DNA from 2 places in the Nonomuraea salmonea genome. Region 1 is predicted to be linked to the other one. Evidence: riboswitches for the same ligand, from Rfam matches in the RefSeq annotation. Region 1 holds a riboswitch; the other holds the start of a gene.
The links. A riboswitch is a leader RNA that binds a small molecule or an ion and turns the genes downstream of it on or off. The one in region 1 is predicted to bind glycine.
Positions count from the first base shown of each region.

Region 1 (9,894 bases):
GCGAGGTCCTCGCTCTCAGTGGGCTCGATCATCAGCGTGCCGGCCACGGGGAACGACATGGTCGGCGCGTGGAAACCGTAGTCGATGAGGCGCTTGGCCACGTCGTCCACGGTGACGCCGGTCTCCTTGGTGATCTGCCGCAGGTCGATGATGCACTCGTGCGCGACCAGGCCGCCGCGGCCGGTATAGAGAACCGGGTAGTGCGGGGCCAGCCGGCGGGCGAGGTAGTTGGCCGACAGGATGGCCTGCTGCGTGGCGGCGGTGAGCCCCTCGGCGCCCATCATCCTGACGTACGCGTACGAGATGGGCAGGATGCCGGCCGACCCGTACGGCGCCGCGGAGACGGGCCCGACCGGCGTGCCGCCGCGCAGCGGGTGGCCGGGCAGGTAGGGGGCCAGGTGGGCGCGGACCGCGACGGGCCCGACGCCGGGGCCGCCGCCGCCGTGCGGGATGCAGAAGGTCTTGTGCAGGTTGAGGTGGGACACGTCGGCCCCGAACTCGCCCGGCTTGGCCAGGCCGACGAGGGCGTTGAGGTTGGCGCCGTCGACGTAGACCTGGCCGCCGGCCTCGTGCACCTTGGCGCAGACCTCGGTGATGGACTCCTCGTACACGCCGTGCGTGGACGGGTACGTCACCATGATCGCGGCCAGCGCGTCGCGGTGCTTGCCGATCTTGGCGTCGAGGTCGGTCAGGTCCACGTTGCCGTCGTCGTCGCAGGCCACGACGACGACCCGCATGCCGGCCATGACGGCGCTGGCGGCGTTGGTGCCGTGGGCGGAGGACGGGATGAGGCAGACGTCGCGCTCGCCCTCGCCGTTGGCGCGGTGGTAGGCGCGGATGGCCAGCAGCCCGGCGAACTCGCCCTGGGAGCCGGCGTTCGGCTGGATGGAGACGGCGTCGTAGCCGGTCACCTCGGCCAGCCAGCTCTCCAGCGTGCCGATCAGCTCGCGGTAGCCCTCGGACTGCGCCTCGGGGGCGTAGGGGTGCACGGCCGCGAACTCCGGCCAGGTGATGGGCTCCATCTCGGTGGTCGCGTTCAGCTTCATCGTGCAGGAGCCGAGCGGGATCATCGACCGGTCGAGCGCGATGTCCTTGTCCTGGAGCCTGCGCAGGTAGCGCAGCATCGCGGTCTCGGAGCGGTGCTGGTGGAAGACCGGGTGGGTGAGGTAGTCGCTCTCGCGCAGCAGCGTGCCGGGCAGCGCGTCGGGGGCCTGCTCGGGCTCCATGCCGCCGGTCACGCCGCCGGTCACGCCGCCGGTCACGCCGAACGCGGCGCGTACGGCGGCCAGCTCGCCGGCGCCGGTCTTCTCGTCGCAGGCGACGGAGACGTGGTCGGCGTCCACCTGCCAGAGGTTGACGCCCCGCTCGGCGGCGGCGGCCACGACCTCGGCGGCCCTGCCGGGCACGCGGGCGAGCACGGTGTCGAAGAACTCGCCGTGCACGACCTCGACGCCGGCGCCCTTGAGGCTCTCGGCCAGGGCGGTGGCGTGGCGGTGCACCCGGCGGGCGATGCCGCGCAGGCCCTCGGGGCCGTGGTAGACGGCGTACATGCTCGCGATGACGGCCAGCAGCACCTGGGCGGTGCAGATGTTGCTGGTGGCCTTCTCGCGGCGGATGTGCTGCTCGCGGGTCTGCAGGGCCAGCCGGTACGCGGGGTCGCCGTCGGCGTCCACGGACACGCCGACCAGGCGGCCGGGGAGCTGGCGCTGCAGCCCCTCGCGTACGGACATGTACGCCGCGTGCGGCCCGCCGAACCCGAACGGCACGCCGAAGCGCTGCGAGGACCCGACGGCGATGTCGGCGCCCAGCTCGCCCGGGGCCGTGATCAGCGTCAGGGCCAGCAGGTCGGCGGCGGCCACGACGAGCGCGCCGGCCTCGTGCGCGGCGGCGGCCACGGCGCGGAAGTCGCGCAGCCGCCCGGAGGCGCCCGGGTACTGCACGAGGACGCCGAAGCACTCGGGCAGCTCGCCGTCCAGCGAGTGCTCGACGAGCGTGATGCCGAGCGGCTCCGCCCTGGTGGCGAGCACGGCCTTGGTCTGCGGCAGCGCGTCGGCGTCCACCACGAACACGTCGCTCTTGCTCTTGCCGGCCCGCCGGGCCAGCGTCATGGCCTCGGCCGCGGCGGTGCCCTCGTCCAGCAGGGACGCGCCGGCAACGGGCAGGCCGGTCAGGTCGGAGACGACGGTCTGGAAGTTCAGCAGCGCCTCGAGCCGGCCCTGCGAGATCTCCGGCTGGTACGGCGTGTAGGCGGTGTACCAGCCCGGGTTCTCCAGCAGGTTGCGGCGGATGACGGCGGGGGTGACGGTGTCGTAGTAGCCCAGGCCGATCATGGAGGTGAGCACCTGGTTGCGGCCGGCCAGGGCGCGCAGCTCGGCGATGGCCTCGGCCTCGCCGATGGCGGCGGGCAGCCTGAGCCGGTCCTTGACCCTGATCGACTCGGGCACGGCGACGGCCACGAGGTCGGCGACGGACTCGAAGCCCACGGCCTCGAGCATGCGCTGCTGCTCGGGCTCGGAGGGGCCGATATGCCTGGACGAGAACGGCGGAGCTGACAGATCGGTCATGGGGTGTGCCTCCCGAGGCTTACGGAGACCGGCGCCGGGGCGCGGGCGAGTGCCGGATCTCCCCCTCTGTCAGCGCGGCCCCACGTGGTGTGCCGCGACCTGAGAGCTTCACCCCTGCGCAGGGCTTGCACCGTCGGTGAGGCACGCCTGGCGGGCGCGCCTGCTTTCCAGAGTTGCCTCGCCCGAGCGGTACCGGTTGCCTGAGAGATTCCGGGGAGGGTTGCTCCTTCGGCGCCCCGGACCGGAAGGACCGGGGACTCTCCCGCACGGGGTCGTCAGCCTTGCTGTCCTAGATTACTACGGTAAGCCGGGATTGCCGTGCACCGCACCCGCCGTTCCGGGCGCACTTCGCCGCAGGTCCGGCGGTGAGGGCCGGACCGCGGGTGACGCTCCGTCGCCGCTTCGCGCCGGTGCGTGCCCTGCCCTGGGCAGCGTGCGACCCGGCGCGAACGTGAGAAACGGAATCAGGTCAGCCGATGCGGCGGGCGCGCCGCCTGCGGGCCAGTTCGTCAGCGGGGTGGTCGGCCGGGACGGTGTCCTCGACCGCCGCGCGTTCCCCCGGCAGCTCCGCGAGGGAGCCCTCGACCTCCCGCCAGACCCGGCCGAGCGCGATGCCGAACACGCCCTGCCCGCCCTGGAGAAGATCTATGACCTCGTCCGCCGAGGTGCACTCGTAGACGCTGACGCCGTCGCTCATGAGCGTGATCTGGGCGAGGTCGGCGACCCCGCGGTCACGCAGGTGCTGGACTGCCGTACGGATCTGCTGCAGCGACACCCCGGTGTCGAGGAGCCGCTTGACGACCTTGAGCACCAGGATGTCGCGGAAGCTGTAGAGCCGCTGCGAGCCCGAGCCGTGCGCGGCCCTGATCGTGGGCTCCACCAGGCCCGTGCGCGCCCAGTAGTCGAGCTGCCTGTAGGTGATGCCGGCCGCGGCGCAGGCCGTGGGCCCGCGGTATCCGATGTCGTCCGGCAGCGCCGTCGGCTGCTCGTCGAAGAGCAGGCCCTGCTCCCCGGCACGCTGCCGCGCGCTCTCGCGCCGCACCGGATCTTCCTGGCCGGCCGTCTTTCCCTCGCCGCTGCTGACCGCCACGCGGACCTCCGGCTTTCTCTCATCCCGTGGCCTGATCTGGGGGTTCGTAAAAGGCGGCCACGGGTTTCACTTGCACCGTAGGACCGTGACCATGCTCAGTCAACGATCCGGCTCGGCGCGTCGTGAAGCGTAAATGCACTGAAATACCTACCCCGCCCTGCCGAAGTCCTCGGGAGTGATCGTGTCAAGGAACTCCCTGAACTTCTCCACCTCGTCCTCCTGGTCGTCGGGGATGATCACCCCGGCCTCCTGGACGACCTCTTCGCTGGCGAAGATGCGCGCCCCCGTGCGCAGGGCGAGCGCGATCGAGTCGGACGGCCGCGCGCTCACCTCCACGCCGTTGGAGAAGACCAGGTCGGCGAAGAAGATGCCGTCGCGCAGGGCGACGATGTTGACCGCGCGCAAGCCGACACCCAGGGCGCTCAGCACGTCCCGGAAGAGATCATGGGTGAGCGGCCGCGGCGGCGGCTCCTCCGCCTGGGCCAGGGCGATGGCCGTGGCCTCGGTCATGCCGATCCATATAGGAAGGAACCGCTCCCCGTGTGCCTCCTTGAGCAAGACGATCGGCTGATTTGTGGGCATTTCAACTCGTACGCCCACGACCTCCATCTGCAACACGGGCTGCTCCGTATTCCTGACCGGTCACCCGGCACAGCTCTTCGAACATCGCTTCTGCTGACTGGTTCAATTCAACGTAACACCCAGGGGGCCTGGAATGTGCCCTCGCCTCCCAGCTCGCTCCGGTATCAACGACCCAGGACCGACCGCACCCCCGTGCGCACAAGGGATGCGTGCAGGTCGAGCAGGAGAGTGGACAGTTCGCGGGCCACCTCGTCGGCCTCGCCGATGGCTCCGGGGCGGCGCCGTTTGAGTATCGGGGCGACGGTCTGCTCGACCAGCCCCGCCTCGCGCTCGGCCGCCGCCTTGACCGCCCGCAGATGACGGGCGTGCAGGCCGAACCTGGCCAGGGCGCCCACGGTGCGGGCCACCTTGAGCGCCTCTTCGTCGTAACGCCTGGCCACGGGGACCAGCAGGCCGTAGTCCTCCAGCTCGGTGAGCGTCTCGTCGTCGATGCCCGCCGCCTCGAGCAGCTCGGCCCGGCTGAGCCTGACCTCCTGCGTCTGCTGCACCGCGCGCGGGCGGCCGAAGCTCTCGGCCATCTTGTCCTTGATCACGCGCAGCGGCAGGTAGTGGTCGCGCTGCTCGGTCAGGATGAAGCGCAGCTGCTCGACGTGCAGGTGCGTGAACTTACGGTAGCCGGACGGGCTGCGCTCGGGCTCGATCAGCCCTTCGCCCTCCAAGAACCTGATCTTGGAGATCGTCACATCGGGGAACTCGCCCTGCAGGAGCGCGAGCACTTCCCCGATGCTCATGTGCGAGCGTGCCGCCTGAGAAGTCATACGCCGGAGTTGCCCCGCATCAGGAAGAGAAGGCGGAACTTGCCGATCTGCACCTCGTCTCCCGAGTGCAAAGGAACCTCCTCGATGCGTTCCCGATTGACATAGGTGCCGTTGAGGCTGCCCACGTCGCGCACGGAGAACTGGCCGCCGCGGTGGCGGTAGAACTCGACGTGGCGGCGCGAGACCGTGATGTCGTCGAGGAAGATGTCGCTCTCGGGATGGCGCCCCGTCGTGGTGAGGTCTTTGTCCAGCCGGAAACGGCTCCCCTGATTGGGGCCCCTGGTCACCGTGAGCAACGCCGCGCCGGGCGGGAGCTGCTCGACGATCGCCCGCTCGGCCAGAAGCATGTCACCGGTCTCAGCCTCGTACGCCTCGATTCCCGCTATGGAGATCGTCGAGGTGGTGTCCCCGGCGACCTCGGGTCTGGTCAGCGGCGACCCACAACGGGAACAGAAACGGGCATCCTCGGGGTTGGCGTGCCCGCACTGCGTGCAGTAGACGCTCGGCATCGATCGGCTCGGCCTCCTACCGCGAAGACGCGGCGACGGTGCTCTGGGCGCGCCTCGCTTCGCTTTTTCACGTTTGCGAATGCCGCAACTTACGCTGATCAGCGGCAAAGGTCAAGGCGGGGCGCTGCACTGTGGTTCGGACGCAGATAAAGTTACCGCCGCCCCCGCCCCGTGGTCCATGCCGCCGCGCGTTTCTACATTACGATCTTGCGGCACTCTCTGGGCACGTCATCGGCGAACACTTTCCGATCACTCTGCGTGCGGGCGTCACCCGGCCGCCTGCTCGACGACGCGGGCCCAGCGTTCGAGCAGGGCCTGGGCACCGTCCATGTCGCCCGCCTCGGCCCACAGGTCGGTGACCGGCTCGGCGGCGGCGGGCAGCACCAGCACCCAGCTCCCGTCCTCGCGCGCCACGCGCACGCCGTCGGTGGTGTCGACGCGGTGGCCGTCGGGCTCGGCCTCGGCCGCCTCGATGACCGAGCGCATGACCGCGCCCTTGGCCGCCCACGGGGTGGGCACCGTCCGCCTGAGCAGCCTGACCTCGGGGATGCGCGCGTCGATCTGGCTGAGCGACAGCCGGGTGCGGGCCACCAGCCCGAGCAGCCGCATGAACGCGGCCAGCCCGTCGATGGCCGGGCTGAACTCCGGCACCACGAACCCGCCGCGCCCGTCGGCGGCGAAGATCATGTCGGGCCCCGCGGCGGCGGAGGTGAGCGCGTCGAGCGCGGTGGGGGTCCACCGCACCTGGACGCCGTGGAAGCGGCAGACCTGCTCGGCGACCCTGGTGGTGGTGACCGGCAGCGCCACCTGGCCGCCCCGCCGCTCGGCGGCCACCAGGTCGAGCACGACGAGCAGGGCGCGTTCCTCGCTGATGAGCTGGCCCTTCTCGTCCACCAGGGCGATGCGCTCCCCCACCGGGTCGAACCGCACCCCGAACGCCGCCCTTGAGGAGCTGACCAGCTCCGACAGGCGCTGCAGGTCGCGGCGGCGCTCGGCCAGCGTCTCGGTGGGCGAGACGTGGTCGAGCCTGGCGTTGACCGTGAGCACCTCGACGCCGACCCTGCCCAGCAGCGTGGGCAGCACCAGCGATGAGGTGCCGCCCGCGCAGTCGACGACGACCTTCATGTCCCTGACGCCGCTCACGCCGACGTGGCGCAGCAGTTCGTGGGTGTAGTCCTCGACCGCCCGCGCCGGGTAGGTCAGCTCGGCGATCTCGCCGGGGAAGGCGCGGCGGAACTCCTGGCGGGAGAAGACCCGCTCCAGCTTGCGCTGGGCGGCCGGCGGCAGGTCGGCGCCGCGGTCGTCCATGATGACGATGTCCACGCTCTGCGGGTCGCCGGGCGTGGTGCGCAGCGCGATGCCGCCGGCCGCCGACACCCTGGCCGTGTGGAAGCGGGTGACGGGCAGCGGCGCGGCCTCCAGGTCGAGGACGTTGATGGCGCCCGCGGTCAGCGCGCCGATGACGGCCCGCTTGAGCGCCCTGGCCGCCAGCGAGCAGTCGCGGGAGGTGACGACGTGCTCGCCCTTCTTCAGGGTGGTGGCGTACGCGCTGGCCAGGCGGACGCACAGCTCGGCGGTGATCTCGACGTTGACCAGGCCGCTCACGCCGCGCGGGCCGAACAGGTTGCGCTGGCCGCGCGACTCCCAGATGACGCTGGTGTTGACCACCGCGCCGGCCTCGATGGTCTTGAACGGGTAGACGCGGACGCCGCTGGAGACGTACGCCTCGGCCTCGATGACGCACTCGTCGCCGACGATCGCGTTCTCCTCGATGCGGACGCCGGCCATCACGTCGGTGCTCTTGCCGATGACGCAGCCGCGCAGGTGGGCGCCCGGCCCCAGGTAGACGTTGTCGTGGACGATCGCGCGGTGCAGGAAGGCGCCCTCGCGGACGACGGCGTTGTTGCCGAGCACGGTGTACTCGCGCAGCTCGGCCCCCGCCTCGACCTTGGCGTAGTCGCCGATCAGGAGCGGGCCCTTGAGCACGGCGTCGGGGTCGACGGAGGCGGAGTCGGCGACCCACACGCCGGGTGAGAGCTCGAAGCCGCCGATGTCGAGGGCGACCCGGCCGGACAGGGCGTCGGCCTGGGCCTTGAGGTAGCTGTCGTGAGTGCCGACGTCCTCCCAGTAGCCGTCGGCGACGTAGCCGTAGATGGCGGCGCCGGAGTGGAGGAGGGCGGGGAAGACGTCCGAGGACCAGTCGACGGGCTCGCCGGTGGCGACGGCGTCGAGGATCTCGGGTTCCATGACGTAGATGCCGGTGTTGACGGTGTCGGAGAAGACCTGGCCCCAGGTGGGCTTCTCCAGGAAGCGCTGGACCCGGCCCTCCTCGTCCACGATGATGATCCCGAATTCGAGCGGGTTGGGAACCCTTTTCAGGCCGATCGTGACAAGCGCGCCTTTTTCGCGATGGAAACGGATCATGTCCGATAAGTCGATGTCCGTCAGGGCATCTCCGGAGATGACCAGGAAACGGTCGTCGCGCAGGCGGTCGGCGGCGTTCTTGACGCTGCCCGCCGTGCCGAGCGGGACGTCCTCGGTGGCGTACTGCAGGCTCATGCCCAGCTCGTCGCCGTCGCCGAAGTAGTTGCGGACGAGGGCGGCGAGGAACTGCAGGGTCACCACGGTCTCGGTCACGCCGTGCCGTCTGAGCAGGCGCAGGACGTGTTCCATGATCGGGCGGTTGACGACAGGGAGCAGGGGCTTGGGCTGGTTGGCGGTCATCGGACGCAGCCGAGTGCCCTCCCCGCCCGCCATGACGACCGCCTTCACCCGATCATCCCCTTCTGGCCGCCGTTACCAGTTGACGCACCTGTACGACATACAGCGCCCCCGCCCACCAGTACAGGCCCGTTCCCCAGAGAGCGAACGCCCACCCGACAATGCGTGCTATTTCGGCATACCACCCGGAGTGCGAGGCAAGGAAGAGCAGGGGGAAGGCGTACATGAGGTTGAACATGGCTGCCTTGCCCAGGAAATGCACTTGAAGTGCCTTATAGCCATATTTGCGAAGAACGGGGGCGAAACAGGCAACGAAGACGTCGCGCCCCAGAACGACCACGACCAGCCACCACGGGATCACGTCGCGCAGCAGCAGGGCGATGATGGTGGCGAACACGTACAGCTTGTCCGCGGCAGGATCGATGATCCGGCCCAGCCTGCTCGTCTGGTTGAACGCCCGTGCGATCTTTCCGTCGAGCCAGTCCGTGAAACCGGCGACCGCGAGGATCCCGATCGCCCACCCGTCGGCTTTTGGCCCGAGAACCAGCCAGAAGAACACGGGCACGCCCAGGAGGCGCAGGAAGCTCAGCAGGTTAGGAACCGTCCAGATCCGGTCCTCGGCGGAAGTTTCGCTCACGCAGGAGACCCTACTGCGTGGAACTCCCTCGCAGCGGCCCGCGCTTCCCCCGTCTCATCGGCCTCAGGGGATCGTGGCGGTCCGTCAGGCGCGCAGGAAGGCGTGGGTGCGGGCCAGCTCGGTGAAGCCCAGCCGGCGGTAGAAGCCGTGCGGCCAGTCGCCGGCGTCGGCCAGCAGGAAGATCAGGCCGTCACCGAGCAGGGCCGAGGCTTCGGCGAGGAGCGCGGTCATGAGGGCGCGGGCGTGGCCGGCGCCCCGGTGGAGGTGACCGGTGAAGACGTTCTCGATCTGGGCGACGCCGTCGTGGACGTACAGGTCGGCGCGGGCGGCGATCTCGCCGGACGGGGTGCGTACGCCGTAGAAGCGCACCACGTCGGCGCCGGCCGCGCGGGCCTCGACGCGGCGGGCGAGGCCCTCGATCACCTCTTCCGGCGCCTCGGGGAGCGTGTGGCGCCAGTCGCGGCGCAGCACGGGGAGCAGCTCGTCCGGCTCCAGGCGCTCGGCCGGGGGCGGCGCCTCGGGAAGGCCGCCGGTGAAGGTCATGACGAGCGTGGTCTCCCGCTCGTAGCCGGCGGCGGCGAACACGGGCGTGTAAGTGGTGCCGAGGCGGTCGTCGTCCACGCAGACTAGGCGGTGGCCCCTGGTGGCCAGGAGGTCGTCGGCCGCCTTCAGCAGGAGAGCCGGGTCCGCGTCCTCGGTGACGATCAGCTTGTTGTCGTCGTACGAGCCGGGGAAACGGTCGTCGAGCACGGCGAAACCGCCCGGTGCGGGCAGCACGCGGGGCGCGCGCCGGCGGGCGAACCCGTGCAGGAAGCCGAGCACCCGCGCCAGGTCGCCGGCGACGGCGGGCGGCTGCTCAGGCGCGCCCGGGTCGTGTTCGGCGGTGGGGGCGGGAGGGAGGTCAGACATCGAGGCCGCGGGCCGCCTTGAGGAAGGACCTGATGAGGGCCGAGTCCTTCTTGCCGGGGGCGGT
Region 1 is NZ_JBHMCF010000011.1:52,989-62,882, forward strand. Features, by position in the region: gene gcvP (aminomethyl-transferring glycine dehydrogenase) at 1-2,564, opposite strand, end outside; glycine riboswitch at 2,742-2,839, opposite strand; gene ACFFR3_RS10775 (MerR family transcriptional regulator) at 3,034-3,654, opposite strand; gene ACFFR3_RS10780 (bifunctional nuclease family protein) at 3,802-4,272, opposite strand; gene ftsR (transcriptional regulator FtsR) at 4,401-5,027, opposite strand; gene ACFFR3_RS10790 (double zinc ribbon and FHA domain-containing protein) at 5,051-5,563, opposite strand; gene ACFFR3_RS10795 (sugar phosphate nucleotidyltransferase) at 5,831-8,335, opposite strand; gene clsA (cardiolipin synthase ClsA) at 8,340-8,921, opposite strand; gene ACFFR3_RS10805 (GNAT family N-acetyltransferase) at 9,006-9,830, opposite strand; gene ACFFR3_RS10810 (phosphoribosylanthranilate isomerase) at 9,823-9,894, opposite strand, start outside.

Region 2 (9,894 bases), on a different contig from region 1:
AGTGCTTGAGCAGCTCCTCGGCGGTGGTGAACGGGTAGGGCAGGACGGTGTCGTCGGGCTTGATGCGGTCGGCGCCGGTGGCCTGCTCGTCCACCACGAAGCCGCCGCCGACGGAGAAGTAGACCTTTTCCCGCAGCCGCTCGCCCGAGGCGTCCCAGGCGGTGAAGCGCATGCCGTTGGGGTGCTCGGGCAGCGAGATCTTACGCTCGAAGACGAGGTGCTCGCCGACGACGAACGGGATCTCATGAGTGCCGAAGAGCGGGACCGTGCCCGACTCGCGCATGGCGGCGATGCGGGCGTCCACGGTGTCGACGTCGACCAGCTCCGGCTTTTCGCCCGACAGGCCCAGCAGGACGGCCTTGTCACTGCCGTGGCCCTTGCCGGTCAGGCCGAGCGAGCCGTACAGGATGACCTCCACGCGGGACACCTGGTCGAGCATTCCGTCCTGGTGCAGGCCGCGGGCGAACTTGTGAGCGGCGGCCATCGGGCCGCCCGTGTGGGAGCTCGACGGGCCGATGCCGATCTTGAAGAGGTCGAAGACGCTGATCGCCATTGATGTGCGCCCTTCATGAAGGGCCGGGGCCCGGCTCGGCGGGCCCCGGCGGGTGGGTCAGGAGTCGCCCGCGGTCAGGGCGGTGTACTCCTCAGGCGAGAGCAGCTCCTCGGGGTCGCCCTCCACACGGACCTTGAACATCCAGCCCTCGCCGTACGGGTCGCTGTTGGCCAGGCTCGGGTCGTCCACGACCGCCTGGTTCACCTCGACGACCTCACCGCCGACCGGCGTGTAGATCTCGTTCACCGACTTGGTCGACTCCACCTCGCCGACGGAGTCACCCGGCTCGACGTTGCTGCCGACCTCGGGGAGCTGCACGTAGACGACGTCACCAAGGGAGTCGGCGGCGAAGGCCGTGATGCCGACGGTCACGGTGACGCTGTCCTCGACACCGCGCACCCACTCGTGCTCCTTGGTGTAGCTCAGGTCGTCAGGGATGTTGCTCACTTGTTCCTCCTGTAAAAGGGCAGCTCAACCAGGTCCACAGGTTCATGGCTGCCCCGGATGTCCACAGCCAGGCCTGAATCGGCGCCGGTGTCCACGTAGGCCATCGCGATGGGCTTGCCCAGGCTCTGGGAAGGCGCACCGCTGGTGACCTCGCCGACGACGGCGCCGTCTCGGGTGACCGGGTAACCGTGGCGCGGCACCCGGCGGCCCCGCGCGACCAGGCCGACGAGCCGGCGCCGCGGCTGGTCGTCCTTGACCGCCTCGAGCGCAGACCGGCCGACGAAGTCACCGGGCTTGTCGAATTTCACCACCCTGCCCAGCCCCGCGTCGAACGGGGTCAGCTCCGCGTCGAGCTCGTTGCCGTACAGCGGCATGCCGGCCTCGAGGCGGAGCGTGTCGCGGCTGGACAGGCCCGCGGGCTTGAGCCCGTACGGCTCGCCGGCCGTCATGAGCGCGCCCCAGAGCGGGACGGCGTCCTCGCCCGCGACGAACAGCTCGAAGCCGTCCTCGCCGGTGTAACCGGTACGGGCGATGAGCGCCTGCCGGCCGTCCACCGTGCCGGGCAGGCCGGCGTAGTACTTGAGCCCGGCCAGGTCGGCGTCGGTGAGCGTGGCCAGGATCTCCTGCGCGCGCGGGCCCTGGACGGCGATCAGCGCGTACCGGTCGGAGCGGTCCTCGACCACCGCGTCGTACGCCTTCGCGCGCTCCTGCAGCTCGCGGGCCACCTTCTCGTAGTTGGAGGCGTTCGCCACGACCATGAACTCCTCGTCACCGAGCCGGTAGACGATGAGGTCGTCGAGCACTCCGCCGCGCTCGTTCACGATCATGGTGTAACGGGCCCGGCCGACGGCCAGCGCCGACAGGTGGCCGACCAGCGCGTAGTCGAGCGCCTCGGCGGCCTGCGGGCCGGTCAGGAAGATCTCGCCCATGTGCGACAGGTCGAACAGACCGGCCGCCTCGCGGACGGCCCGGTGCTCGGCGGACTCGCTGCCGTACCGGAGGGGCATGAGCCAGCCGGCGAAGTCGGTCAGGGTGGCGCCGAGGCTCTCGTGAACGTCTCGGAGCGGTGTCGGTCGGGACATTGGACGCACCTCAGGACAGGAGTGGATGCCAGCATCCTCCCCCTCTGTCATCGGTGCCTGAGAGCTTCGCCCGACTTTTGCCGGACTTTCACCTTCGGCGAGGCCGCGAGGGCCTGCTTTCCAGAGACACCGTAGCCGTGCGGTCCTTTGCCTTGAGAGGTTCGCGGGGAGGGCTTGCTCCTTCAGGGGCCCTGACCGGCTGTCAGGGCACTCTCCCGCACGGTTTCGTCGGTGATGTCCGCCAGCCTAGTGGGGATATGGGGCTGTTGTCGCGTTCGCGGTTCAGCAGGCCGCGACCAGCGTCTCGAAGAGCGCCCGATCCTCCGCCACCTCCGGGTGCCACTGCACCGCCATCGCGAACCCGGCGCCCTCCAGCTCCACCGCCTCGATCGTGCCGTCCGCCGCCGTCGCGGTGACCGACAGGCCGGGCGCGAGCCGGTCCACGCCCTGGTGGTGGTAGTGCGGCACCGGCAGCGGCTCCGGCAGCGGCACCGTGCCCAGCGCCTTCGCCAGGCGCGAGCCGGGGACGGGCGTCACCGGCAGGTCGCCGAAGCGGCCAGGGCCTGGGCAGTGGCCGGTGTGGCCCACGACGTCCGGCAGGTGCTGGTGCAGGCTGCCGCCGAGCGCCACGTTCAGCACCTGGAGCCCCCGGCAGATGCCCAGGTAGGGCAGCCCGGCGTCGAGCGCCGCGCGCAGCAGCGCGAACTCCGCCTCGTCGCGGAACTCCCGCACGTAGCCGGTGCGCTCGTGCGGGGCCGCGGCGTACCTGGCCGGGTCGATGTCACCGCCGCCCGCCAGCACGAGCCCGTCCAGCCGGCCCACGAGCGCGGCGGGCTCACCGGCCGGCGGCAGCACGACCGGCTGCCCGCCGGCCGCCGCCACCTTCTCCACGTACGCGTACGGCAGCAGCGCGGCGGGCGTGTCCCGCCACACCGTGAACGTGGCCTGCTCGACGTAGCAGGTGATGCCGATGACCGGACGCCGCATGGCGTGCCCCCCTCTAGAGCGGCGTGACGTACGCGCCGGAGATGCCGCCGTCCACCAGGAACTCGCTGGCCGTGACGAACGAGGCGTCGTCGCTGGCGAGGAACGCCACCGCCGCCGCGATCTCCGACGCCTCCGCGAAGCGGCCGACCGGCACGTGCACCAGCCGCCGCTGCGCCCGCTCCGGGTCCTTGGCGAACAACTCCTGGAGCAGGGGCGTGTTCACCGGGCCTGGACACAGCGCGTTCACTCTGATGCCCTCCCTGGCGAACTGCACACCCAGCTCACGCGACATCGCCAGCACGCCGCCCTTGGAGGCGGTGTAGGAGATCTGCGAGGTCGCCGACCCCATGACCGCCACGAACGACGCCGTGTTGATGATCGAGCCCTTGCCCTGCCGCCGCATGTACGGGATGACGTGCTTGCAGCAGAGATAGACGCTGGTCAGGTTCACCTCCTGGACGCGGCGCCAGGCCTCGATGCCGGTCTCCAGGATCGAGTCGTCGTCGGGCGGCGAGATGCCGGCGTTGTTGAAGGCGATGTCCACGCTGCCGTACGTCTCGTACGCGGTGGCGAACATGCGGACGACGTCGTCCTCGTTCGTGACGTCGGCCCGTACGAACAGGCCGCCGACCTCGCTCGCGGCCTGCTTGCCCGCCGCCTCGTCGACGTCCGCGCAGACGACCTTGGCGCCCTCCTCGGCGAACCGGCGGGCCGTGGCCAGCCCGATGCCGCCCGCCGCTCCCGTGATGACCGCCACCCGATCCTGCAACCGCTGCATCCCGTGTCACTCCGTTGCGATGAAGACGTTCTTGACCTCGGTGAACGCCGCAAGGGCATCCGCGCCGAGCTCCCTGCCGAGTCCGGACTGCTTGAAGCCGCCGAACGGGGTCCAGTAGCGGACGGAGGAGTGGGAGTTGACCGACAGCGCCCCCGACTCGACGGCCCTGGCCACCCGCAGCGCCCGCCCCACGTCGCGGGTCCAGATGGAGCCGCTCAGCCCGTACGGGGTGTCGTTGGCGATGCGGACGGCGTCGGCCTCGTCCTCGAACCTGGCCACCGACAGGACCGGGCCGAAGATCTCCTCGGTGAACGCCCGGTCGGTGACCTCGGGGGTCAGCACGGTGGGCGGGAACCAGTAGCCCCTGCCCTCGGGGCACGAGCCCTGCACGTAGGGGTCGCCGTCGACGAAGCTCGCGACGCGGGCCAGGTGCTCGGCGCTGATGAGCGGGCCCATCTCGGTGGCATCGTCGCGCGGGTCGCCCACCTTGACGCCCAGCACGGCGGGGGCGAGCAGGGACATGAACTCGTCGTACACGCTCGACTGGACGAGCAGGCGGGAGCGGGCGCAGCAGTCCTGGCCCGAGTTGTCGAACACCGCGTACGGCGCCGTCGCCGCCGCCTTCTCCAGGTCGGCGTCGGCGAAGACGATGTTGGCCGACTTGCCGCCCAGCTCCAGCGTCACCCGCTTGACCTGGCGCGCCGCCTTCGCCGCGATCTCCTTGCCCACCTCGGTCGAGCCGGTGAACACGATCTTCGCCACGCCGGGATGCTCGACCAGGCGGGCGCCCGCGACCTCCCCTGCCCCAGGCAGCACCTGGAGCACCCCCTCGGGGAGGCCCGCCGCCAAGGCCAGCTCGGCCAGCCTCAGCGCCGTCAGCGGGGTCCACTCGGCCGGCTTCACGATCACCGTGTTGCCGGCCGCCAGCGCGGGGGCCACGCCCCACGACATGATCAGCATCGGGAAGTTCCACGGCACGATGACCCCGACCACACCGAGCGGCTCGTGGAAGGTGACGTCCACGCCGCCCGCGACCGGGATCTGCCTGCCGTGCTCGCGCTCGGGCGCGCCCGCGTAGAAGTGCAGCACGTCGCGTACGGCGCCGGCCTCCCAGCGGGCGTTGCCGATCGGGTGCCCGGCGTTGGCCAGCTCAAGCTCGGCCAGCTCCGCGCCGTGCGCGTCCACCAGGTCCGCGAACCTGCGCAGCAGCCTCGCCCGGTCACCCGGCGCGACCGCGCGCCAGCCCGCGTACGCCGTCCTGGCACGCTCCACGGCCCGGTCGACCTCGGCCGCGTCGGCGAGTTCGACGTCGGCCAGCACCTCTTCCGTGGCCGGATTCACGATTTTCATGCGAGCCCGTCACATCCGCTCGAAACCACGGAACATCTCCCAGTCCGTCACCGCCGCGTCGAACGCGGCCAGCTCCACCCGCGCGTTGTTGGCGTAGTGCTCGACCACGTCCTCGCCGAACGCCTCCTTGGCCAGCTTCGACCCCTCGAACACGGCCAGCGCCTCGCGCAACGTCGCCGGCACCCGCTCCGCCCCCGAGGCGTAGGCGTTGCCCGCGTACGGATCCTCCAGCGGCAGTTCGGCGTCGATGCCGTGCAGCCCCGCCGCGATCAGCCCCGCCACCGCCAGGTACGGGTTCACGTCGCCGCCCGGCACGCGGTTCTCCACTCGTAGCGACAGGCCGTGGCCGACCAGGCGCAGCGAGCAGGTGCGGTTGTCCACGCCCCACTTGAGCGCCGTGGGGGCGAAGCTGCCGGGCACGAAACGTTTGTAGGAGTTGATGTTGGGCGCGTACAGCAGGGTCAGCTCCCGCATCGCGGCCAGCTGCCCGGCCACGAAACCGGCGCCCAGCTGGGACATCCCGTACGGCCCCTCACCCGCCATCACCGGGTCGCCGTCCACGCTGCGCAGCGAGATGTGGATGTGGCAGGAGTTGCCCTCACGCTGGTTCGGCTTGGCCATGAACGTGATCGACCGGCCCTCCTGGGCGGCGATCTCCTTGGCCCCCGTCTTGTAGATGACGTGGTTGTCGCAGGTCGCCAGCGCCTCGGCGTAGCGGAAGGCGATCTCGTGCTGGCCCAGGTTGCACTCGCCCTTGGCCGACTCGACGTAGAGGCCCGCGCCCTCCATCTCACGCCTGATCCGCCGCAGCAGCTTCTCGACGCGGCCGGTGCCGAGCAGCGAGTAGTCGACGTTGTAGAGGTTCGCGGGGGTCAGATCGCGGTACGCGCGGCGCCAGGCGTCCTCGTAGGTGTCGTCGTAGATGACGAACTCCAGCTCCGTGCCGACGTACGCGGCCAGGCCGCGCTCCTGCAGCCGGGCGAGCTGGCGGCGCAGGATCTGGCGCGGCGAGGCGGTCACCTCGGCGCCGCCCTCCCATGCGAGGTCGGCCATGACCAGCGCGGTTCCCTCGTGCCAGGGCACCCGGCGCAGCGTCGAAAGGTCGGGCTTCATGACGAAGTCGCCGTAGCCCCGCTCCCAGGACGACATGGCGTAACCCGGGACGGTGTTCATGTCCACGTCGACGGCCAGCAGGTAGTTGCAGCCCTCTGAGCCGTGCTGCAGCACCTCGTCGAGGAAGTAGCGCGCCGACAGCCGCTTGCCCTGCAACCTGCCCTGCATGTCGGCGATCGCGAGGAGCACGGTGTCGATCCGGCCGGCGGCGATGTCGTCGCGCAGCTCGGTCACGGACAGGAACCCGCTGCTCGCTCGATCGCTCACGCTACGTCGCTCCGATCTGGCCTGACGCGCTTTCCCGCTGATTGGGCTAGTCTCAGACCATTGATGTGCATGGTGGGATCACTTGTCAAGGCCTGAGGACACGTTGGACGAGTCGGCGCGTTTGATGACGGTGTTGCGGCCGGTCAGGGCCGGCAACGCCTTCGAGGAGACGGTCGAGCGGCTGCTCCAGGCGATCAAGCTCGGCGTCGTCCCGCCGGGGGGCAAACTGCCGCCCGAGCGCGAGCTCGCCGTCCAGCTCGGCATCAGCCGGGTCACCTTGCGTGAGGCCATCAGGGCGCTGTCCGACGCCGGATACCTCGACGTGCGCAGGGGCCGCTATGGCGGGGCCTTCGTGACGTACCGGCCGCCCGAGCCCGACGCGGGCAAGGCCCGCGAGGCCCTCCAGGAGATGGGAGCCGACGAGCTGTCCGACGCGCTCACCTTCCGGCTCGCCGTCGAATGCGGCGCCGCCCAGGTGCTCGCCGCCTCGCCGCTCGGCGACGCCACCCGCGAGGCGCTGCTGCGCCGCCTCACCGAGCTGAACGCCGCCGGTCTCGACGACTACCGCCGCCTCGACACCGCCTTCCACCTGTCGATCGCCGAGCTGACCGGCTCGTCCCTGCTCGCCGCCAGCTGCGCCGACGCCCGCTCCCGGGTCAGCGGCCTGCTCGACGCCATCCCCATGCTGCAGGTCAACCTCGACCACGCCGCCGTCCAGCACCGGGCCATCGTGGACGCCATCCTCGCCGCCGACCCCGACGCCGCCAGGCGGGCCGTCGCCGAGCACCTGGAGGGCACCGCCGCGCTGCTGCGCGCGTTCCTGGCGTGACCCGACCGGTTTGCGCGGCTCGTACCATCGATCTCAAGGGTCATGGGGCACTGGTTTCAGCACAGCATCGTCGCCACAGGACGGCTTCCGCTGTTCTGCTACTTCGTCATGCTCATCGTGGCCTTCATCGCCACCCGCATCAACGTGCGGTTGATCAGGGCGAAGATCGGCTGGTTCCGTAACTTCACCGTCGGCGAGATGCACATCCACCACGTGGTGTTCGGCGTCGTGCTCATGCTGATCGGCGGCGTGGCGCTCATCGTCTCGCCCGGCTCCCAGGTCGGCACCGCCGTCGCCGCGTCCGTCTTCGGGGTGGGCTCCGCGCTCGTGCTCGACGAGTTCGCGCTCATCCTGCACCTGCACGACGTCTACTGGGAGGAGGAGGGGCGCACCTCGGTCGACGCCGTGTTCATCGCGATCGCCGTCAGCGGGCTGCTGCTCATCGGCCTGCGCCCCCTCACCTGGGACTACGGCACGCCCGTCGTCAACCCGGCGGCGCTCATCGTGGCCAACCTCGTGCTCGCCGTCGTCACCCTGCTCAAGGGCAAGATCTGGACCGGCATGGCCGGGCTGTTCGTCCCGCCCATGCTGCTGGTGGGCGCCCTCCGGCTGGCGCGGCCCGGCTCCCCGTGGGCCCGCTGGTTCATCGCCGGGCGGTCACCCCGCAAACTCGCCAAGGCCGTACACCGGGAGGAACGATGGCGCCGGCCGGCCATCCGGGCGAAAATCGCCTTCCAGGAGTTCCTCTCCGGCCGCCACGACCTCCCCTCCACCCGCCGCCCCCGCCGCTCCCGTACGTGAGCCTGGCGCGGGGCATGCGACTGGGCGCGGGACCTACGGCCGGACACGGGGCTTACAGCGCGGCCACCGAGCGCAGTGCCAGCCCCGTGCCCAGGACGATCACCATCGCAGCCGTCCCCATCGGCGCCAGCCCCGACAGCCGCGCGGCCAGCCGCCGTCCCTTGGCGGCCCGCCGCTCCAGCCGGTCCACCAGTTTGACGAGGAGCAGACCGGTCACGGTGAGCGTCGCGGCCATCCCGAGACCGTAGGCGGTGACCAGCGCCACCCCGAACCAGGTCCGGCCGAGCGCGATCGCGCCGAGGAGCACGATGAGCGCCGACGGACTCGGCACCAGCCCTCCCGCCACCCCCAACCCCACCAACCCACCCCGCCTACCACCGTGCCCGTGCCCGTGCCCGTGCCCGTGGTCGTGGGAGTGGGAGTGGGAGTGGGGGTGCTCTTGGTTCCCCTGCGCGCCTGCGTGACCGTCGCGGTGCTCGTATGCGTCCCCATCCCCGTCCCCGTAGCCGTCTTCGTCCCCACGGCCGTGCCCGTGGCCGTGGGCGGAAGTGGGGGAGTGGGCGATGGCGTGGGTGTGGTTGGGGTGGTCTTCTGGGTGGTGGCGGGCGGTGCGGAGGAGGCGGAGGCCGATCAGGGCGATCAGGGCGCCGCTGGCCACGCCGAGCCAGCCCAGCACCGTCTCGCCGGCCAGCGCCGTGAAGACGGTCAGCAGCAGGCCCACCATCAGCACTCCGGCCGTGTGGGTGGCCGTCACCGCCGCGCCCACCACCAGGGCGTCGCGCGGGCGTCCACGGCGTCCGGCCAGGTACGCGGCCATGATGGTCTTGCCATGGCCCGGGATCAGCGCGTGTCCCGCCCCGAGTACGATCGCCAGCCCCACCGCCAGCAGCCCCAACGGCACCGTCAGCGTGTCCGAGCCGATCAGCGCGGTGAGCGTGCGATCCAGGGCGGCCAACGCGTCACCGATGGGCCCGCCGATCTCGGCCCCCAGCCCGCCGGGCAGCGCGCCGCCGGGCTCGGCTTCTGTGTTGCCGGGCGGCGTGTCGCCGGGCTCGGCTTTGCGGCTGTCGGGCGGTGTGGCGGTGGTTTCGGTCCCTTCGCCACCGGGCGGTGTGGTGTCGCTGGACGGCGGTGGGTCCGTGGCGGGGGAGACGGTGAGGGTGGCGGTGCGCTGGTCGAGGGGCGTCGTCAGGAGGTCGTCGGGGTAGGTGCGCAGTTCCTGGCTGATGCTCGTCGCGGGTACCGAGGAGGCGGTCAGGCGGACGCCGTCCCCGGTGGCGGTGATCTCGCGCCAGCCGAGCCTGTCCTGCTCGAACCCGTCGGTGAAGGTCACGGCCCCTGATGGGCGGACCTCGGCGACGAGCCGGCAGGACAGGCGGCTGGTCCGCAGCCCGCCCTCACCGGGCGCGTACGCGAACGCCGCGGACTCCACCCGCCACGGCACCACCCGGCCCGCCACCTGGAGCCGCTGGGCGGCGGCCAGCGCGGCGCACCGGCGGGCGGCGTAGGCGGGCCCGGCGGCGCTCACCTCCGGCTCGGCCTGCACGGTGGGCAACTCGGCCAGATCCACGACGGCGAGGTTCCGGACGTGGGAGGGCGTGACCCGCAGCCCGTTGTAGCGATTGACGGTGAACCGCCCCAGCGGATGCGCCACCACGCCGACCTGCGGCGCGCTCGCCTGAGCAGC
Region 2 is NZ_JBHMCF010000003.1:161,078-170,971, reverse strand. Features, by position in the region: gene ACFFR3_RS02000 (L-serine ammonia-lyase) at 1-553, opposite strand, end outside; gene gcvH (glycine cleavage system protein GcvH) at 611-1,000, opposite strand; gene gcvT (glycine cleavage system aminomethyltransferase GcvT) at 997-2,082, opposite strand; glycine riboswitch at 2,125-2,208, opposite strand; glycine riboswitch at 2,213-2,310, opposite strand; gene ACFFR3_RS01985 (gamma-glutamyl-gamma-aminobutyrate hydrolase family protein) at 2,365-3,069, opposite strand; gene ACFFR3_RS01980 (3-oxoacyl-ACP reductase) at 3,083-3,847, opposite strand; gene ACFFR3_RS01975 (aldehyde dehydrogenase family protein) at 3,854-5,197, opposite strand; gene ACFFR3_RS01970 (glutamine synthetase family protein) at 5,207-6,577, opposite strand; gene ACFFR3_RS01965 (FadR/GntR family transcriptional regulator) at 6,702-7,406, shown strand; gene ACFFR3_RS01960 (hypothetical protein) at 7,449-8,207, shown strand; gene ACFFR3_RS01955 (nickel/cobalt transporter) at 8,260-9,894, opposite strand, start outside.
Region 2: another riboswitch for glycine. It lies ahead of gcvT (glycine cleavage system aminomethyltransferase GcvT); the one in region 1 lies ahead of gcvP (aminomethyl-transferring glycine dehydrogenase).